Regions from separate parts of the Erwinia papayae genome, predicted to be linked through region 1. Evidence: riboswitches for the same ligand, from Rfam matches in the RefSeq annotation. Region 1 holds a riboswitch; the other holds the start of a gene.
The links. Region 1 has a riboswitch for thiamine pyrophosphate ahead of thiM (hydroxyethylthiazole kinase). Riboswitches for the same ligand answer to the same signal wherever they lie in the genome.

Region 1 (3,193 bases):
CATACCAGCTGTCACAGCGTGGCCGTAACGCCGCCAGCGCCGCCGAGAGCGTGCAGCCCGTGCCGTGGGTATTTTTCGTCGGCACTCTGGGCGAGGTAAAGCGATGTTCTTCTTTTGCGGTGAACAGCCAGTCAGGACTTTCGTCATCACACAGATGGCCGCCCTTCATCAGCACGGCCTGGCAACCCAGCGCCAGCAGCGCCCTTCCCTGTTGGCGCATTTCTGTTTCATCACGGGCGATATCACAGTCCAGCAGCGCGGCGGCTTCCGGCAGATTGGGCGTGACCAGAGAAACCAGGGGTAACAGCCGCTGTCGCAGCGTCGCCACCGCCGTAGGAGAGAGTAAAGGATCGCCACTTTTCGCCAGCATCACCGTATCCAGCACCACCCAGGGAACAGCCGCTGCCTGTAAACAATCGGCCACCACCCCGACAATGGCGCTTTCACTGAGCATACCGATTTTCATGCTGTCGATACGCACGTCGCTGAGCACCGATGACAACTGGACGGCGACAAAATCCGGCGACACCGGATACTGTGCCTGTACGCCGCAGGTGTTCTGCGCCACCAGCGCGGTGACCACACTGGTGCCGTAGGCTGCCAGCGCGGAGAAGGTTTTCAGATCGGCCTGAATTCCTGCGCCACCGCTGGGATCGGTACCGGCAATGGTCAGTGCATTGATACGTTTCATGCCATCGCCTCCGCGTCCAGTTTATACAGGGCGTCGAGAAACAGCGGCGTAAAGCTTCCCGGTCCGCTGGCGGCGGAGGCTGCTTTTTCCCCGGCCAGGCTCATTACCCGACAGGCGCTGGCGATATGATTCAGTTTCTCTCCGGGCAACGCGGCGAACCCGGCGACTACCGCCGAGAGGGCGCAGCCGGTGCCGACCACCCGGGTCATTAACGGAGAACCTCCCGGTATCTGCCGGCATTGCTCGCCGTCAGTGACATAATCCACCGCCCCGGTGACCGCAACTATCGCGCCACTCTGCTGCGACAGGCTGAATGCGCCCTCCAGCGCCGCCTCTGGCGGATGGCACGTATCCACCCCGCGACCGCTGCCCCCCAGACCCGCCAGCGCGATGATTTCTGATGCATTGCCGCGAATGACGGTCGGGTGATAGTTCAGCAGGTGTCGGCAGAAATCACTGCGAAAGGTCAGTCCCCCCACCGCTACCGGGTCGAGCACCCAGGTTTTACCCGCCTGGCATGCAGTTTTAACCGCCAGCAGCATCGCCTCGCTGCGGGCCACAGTCAGGGTGCCGACATTAATCAGCAGCGCATCAGCCAGCGCGCTGAACTCAGTGACTTCCTGCGGTTCGGTTATCATCGCCGGAGACGCTCCCAGCGCCAGCAGCACATTGGCGGTCAGCGTCTGCACAACGTCATTGGTCAGGCAATGCACCAGTGGCGAGGCCTGACGAAACAGGTTGAGTGAAGAGAGGGCCTGGCTGGCCGTAAAAAGCAGGGGTTGTGTCATTGCTGTGCTCCCAACCGGCGATCGGGAAGGCGATGCGCTGAGCATCTGACTTCCCTACGCTGGCATTATCCAGATCAGGTATTACGGGTATTTCTCAGCCTTCACGTGGAAGGGCACCCCGAGTCATTGCGTAAAATTCATTACTTTCGCCAGCATACGGGATGTGTCACTTGCAAAGCAAGCAGGCCTGGCCGCTCCAGGTTTGTCGATTACCGTCAGGGGATGACTGGTGTCGCCTGAGGTGTAGATTGCGCAAAATGGATGGCAAATTATTGTTTCCTGAAAATCTGGCTGTCGTTACCAGTTACAATAGCCTGTAATTCATCAGAATAATTACCAGTTCATATACGTTTATTTTTAGCTGATTCTTTTTTAAAGTTGAAATCAGCTGTTTATTTCCTGAGGAAGACTGACTGGTATCAAAAAAAAACAGTGACAGCACCTGTGCTTTGATAAAGAAAGAATAAATGTTATTATCTTAACGCTTAATTTAGCAAGGAGAGCGACAATGAGCACAGATGAAAAAGAGTCACGGAGACTGACGCCAGGAGAAATAAGCATTGCAAATCCATTTTCAAAAATGCAATAAATTATTCCGTAGTTAAAATTTAAGCCATTCCCATTTACACTGCAAAATCAAGATACCGCTGTAACACCTGATGGCAATATATATTTCATGCCCAAACATTATCAGAGGGATTTCTCGCGTGCATTGCCGGTTTATCAACATTGGTTTATTCACGAAATGACTCACGTCTGGCAATATCAATCAGGACTCAACGTAAAGATACGCGGCTTAGTTAGCTGGACTGTGTCTTACCGTTACTCGCTGCCAAATCATAAATTGATTTCCGACTACGGTATGGAAGTTCAGGCAAGCATGATTGCTGATTATTTCTGGTTGTTGAAGTTTGGCCGCTCAGGATTTGATGAAATATCAAATTTTACCGGCATCAGAGGTCCAAATCTTTTAAAAAGCTATCAGTGGGTGATGCGTGGTTTTCTCAGCGTTCCCTCTGCCAAAAGGAATTTTCCATGAAAAATCTGGCATGGATTGGCGCTATTTTTTTTGCTTAATGGCTGCCATCTTGAAAAACCCTGGGTTCATCAATTAGATGTCGAGATTAAGAATAACGCCCCTTGTTTTAAAATGCCTTCAGAGATTAAAACCGATCACCAAAAAATGAAAAGTCAGGGGGTTATGATATATAAAAAATCACAGCAAGACTGGGTACCTTTCTGGTACGCCCCGCAGAAATCAACCTTTCCAGGCATTGTCTATGAGGAGTGCATTTCGTATCCGGAAGTAAAATGGCAGGAAGGCAGATGGTCCGTCTTGATGGGTATTACAACTGACGATGATAAGAAAAAATATCGCCTCATAAACACCTTTAGTTTGCAAAAAGACGAAGCAGGGAATTTTTTTCTTGAAAATCTCCAATAAATTTTCAGGCGAAACAACTGACAGCGCGCCGACGCTGCGTTGATTATTCCAACCAATGCGAATCAAGCCAGACAGGGTTACTATGACGCACAATCCACAATGTGACCTTTTACCACGCAGACCAGCGCTGCGTTTTCCCTGTTACTGCCATCGATAATCCCTGATGTTCCGATCCGGAACTTTTTGCTACAGTCCGCTGAGTTGAGAGCTGATTAAAGTCAGGCCGCTGAGACAGGGTAACCGAGATGAACAGACCACTTAATGAACAGT
Region 2 (3,193 bases), on a different contig from region 1:
CAACGCACCTGCAACTTGAAGTATGAAGGGTATAACATTTCATTGTTCTGAGGCGCGGCAGAGCGCAACGGTATCCTCAATCAGGCGACGCGCCACCGTTCCCACCGGTGGCAGAGCTGGCAAGGCATCAAAGCGATACCAGCCCGCATCCAGCAGCTCTTTCGGATCGATGTTGATGTCGCCACTGTGATAATCCGCCATAAATGCCACCATCAGTGATTGCGGAAACGGCCACGGCTGCGAGGAAACATAGCGCAGATTTTTCACCGTAATGCCGCTCTCTTCCATTACTTCTCGTGCCACGGTCTGCTCCAGCGTTTCCCCCACTTCGACAAAACCAGCCAGCACCGTATAGATGCCGTTACGGTGTCGGGTGTGCTGAGCCAGCAGGATCTCATCGCCACGACGAATCGCCACAATGATGCAGGGGGCGAACTGCGGATAGTAACGCTGACGACAGTGGTTGCACAGGCAGGCCCACTCCGTTTTGCTGTGAAGCATCTGATGGCCGCAGTAGCCACACCACTGATGTGAGCGATAGAACTCTGCCAGTTGTACCCCACGTCCGGCAAGCTGAAACAGCCCGACATCCTCACTGAGAAGTTGTCGCACCGAGGCCATTCCCTCTTTGCGGCTGGCACAAATCAGAAATACCGGCTCGCCCAGCCATTCACCAATTAGCGATCCCTGTAAACCTGCCAGTCCGAAATCTTGTGCGCTGCCTCTGGGAAGCTGACCTTCCGGCAACCAAAGTTTCTGTTCATGGCTGACAATCCACCAGCCAGCGTCTACGCTTGAGATCTCACGTTGCATAAATTTGCTCATCCTCCACTTCACAGGCACTCTGTACGACGGGATTGCTCTCAGATATTAAAAATAACACTTACGGAGTCACTCATGCTTGACCAGTTAGACGTCCTGAGCGCACGCGTTGGCGGATGCAATGAGCTGGTGGACTTTTGTCTGCAATTACGTAAGCAGCTGTTAGTTGCTTATTATCAGATGGTTGGCATCAAGCCTGTCAAGGATTCGCTGACCACGCTCAATGAAAATGCGCTGGACACCTTTTGCCAGACCCTGGTGGATTATCTCTCCACCGGCCACTTCACCATCTACGAACGCTTTATCAAAGAGATGGAAGGCAGTAAGCAGCTGGCCAAAGCCGCATTAATTTATCCCTCGCTCCAGGCCAATACCGAGCAGATCATGCAGGTTTATGATTCACATCTCGAAACCGCTATCGATGATGATAACTACCGTGAGTTTCAACAGGCTTTATCCGCCGTAGGCGAAGCGCTGGAAGCCCGTTTTACCCTGGAAGACAAGTTTATCCAGCTGGCGCTGGAGAGAAATGTGCAGCAGCTGGCCCCGGCAAACGATGCCGCACTGGCTCGTCCGGCCTGAAACGTTACCAATTTGTAAAAATCTTGAGCTTTGCTGAAAGCCCCTTTATGCTCAGGGGGCAATAAAGTGACCGACTGTTAGTGGTCATTCTCATTCTGCCTCTCCCCATCGGACAGCAGAATTCATCTTGTCGGAGTGCCCTTCGGGGCTGAGACCGTTAATTCGGGATCCGCGGAACCTGATCAGGTTAGTACCTGCGAAGGGAACAAGAGTAAACATCCAGTGAGGTTATGAGGCCTGCGGCATCATTCCTGCGCTTACTCCCGCCGAGCTCCGGACAAGCCATTTTCCCTGATTCAGGAATGTGCTATGTCTACCGTTGATAAAAAACCTACCCGCCGTGAACAACGTGCTGAAGCCCAGCAGTTTATTGATTCTTTACAGGGCAGCGCTTTTCCCAATTCCAGACGAATTTACCTGACCGGCTCCCGGGCCGATATCCGCGTACCGCTGCGTGAAATTCAGCTCAGCGCAACGATGGTTGGCGGCAGTAAAGAGAACCCGCAGTTTGAAGAAAACGAGCCGGTGCCGGTGTACGATACCGCCGGACCTTACGGCGATCCGGATGCACAAATCGATGTACACGCCGGACTGGAGCCGCTACGTAAACGCTGGATAACCGAGCGCGGGGATACCCATCCCGTTGAGCAACTCAGCTCGCGCTACAGCCAGCAGCGTCTGGCTGATGAAGGATTAGATCAGCTACGCTTTGCTCATCGTCCCGTTCCGCAGCGGGCTGTGCCCGGACGCAGGGTCACTCAGCTGCACTATGCCCGGCAGGGCGTGATTACCCCGGAGATGGAGTTTATCGCCCTGCGTGAAAACATGGGCCGCGAGCGGATCCGTGGCGAGGTGCTGCTTGCGCAACATCCGGGTAACAGCTTTGGCGCGCAACTGCCGGAGGCGATCACCCCGGAGTTTGTTCGTCAGGAAGTGGCTGCCGGACGCGCCATTATTCCCGCCAATATCAATCACCCGGAATCAGAGCCGATGATCATCGGGCGTAATTTCCTGGTGAAAATCAACGCCAACATTGGCAATTCTGCGGTCAGCTCCTCGATTGAGGAGGAAGTGGAAAAACTCGTCTGGGCCGCCCGCTGGGGAGCCGATACGGTAATGGACCTCTCTACCGGGCGTAATATCCACGAAACCCGCGAGTGGATCCTGCGTAACAGCCCGGTGCCGATTGGCACCGTACCGATTTACCAGACGCTGGAAAAAGTGCATGGCATAGCAGAAAACCTCAACTGGGAAATCTTCCGCGATACCCTGCTGGAACAGGCGGAACAGGGAGTCGACTACTTCACTATTCACGCCGGTGTACTGCTGCGCTATGTACCGATGACCGCGAAGCGCCTGACCGGCATTGTTTCACGCGGTGGATCGATTATGGCGAAATGGTGCCTGTCGCATCATCAGGAGAGCTTCCTGTATCAACACTTTCGCGACATTTGTGAAATCTGTGCGGCTTATGATGTCTCCCTGTCGCTGGGTGATGGCCTGCGGCCAGGCTCCATTCAGGATGCTAACGACGAAGCCCAGTTTGCCGAGCTGCGTACGCTGGGTGAACTGACCCGCATCGCCTGGGAGTACGACGTGCAGGTGATGATCGAAGGTCCCGGCCATGTGCCGATGCAAATGATCCGCCGCAATATGACTGAACAGCTGGAGCATTGCCACGAGGCCCCTTTCTATACGCTGGGGCCGCTGACCACCGATATCGCGCCGGGTTACGACCACTTCACTTCCGGGATTGGCGCCGCAATGATTGGCTGGTTTGGCTGCGCCA

Region 2: another riboswitch for thiamine pyrophosphate. It lies ahead of thiC (phosphomethylpyrimidine synthase ThiC); the one in region 1 lies ahead of thiM (hydroxyethylthiazole kinase).

What each region holds. Positions count from the first base shown of each region.
Region 1 is NZ_JBZCHT010000009.1:318,099-321,291, reverse strand. It holds gene thiD (bifunctional hydroxymethylpyrimidine kinase/phosphomethylpyrimidine kinase) at 1-691, opposite strand, end outside; gene thiM (hydroxyethylthiazole kinase) at 688-1,479, opposite strand; TPP riboswitch at 1,514-1,610, opposite strand; gene AC3RPL_RS06315 (hypothetical protein) at 2,156-2,518, shown strand; gene AC3RPL_RS06310 (putative T6SS immunity periplasmic lipoprotein) at 2,534-2,923, shown strand; gene AC3RPL_RS06305 (hypothetical protein) at 3,169-3,193, shown strand, end outside.
Region 2 is NZ_JBZCHT010000013.1:643,705-646,897, forward strand. It holds gene nudC (NAD(+) diphosphatase) at 40-813, opposite strand; gene rsd (sigma D regulator) at 898-1,404, shown strand; TPP riboswitch at 1,526-1,626, shown strand; gene thiC (phosphomethylpyrimidine synthase ThiC) at 1,714-3,193, shown strand, end outside.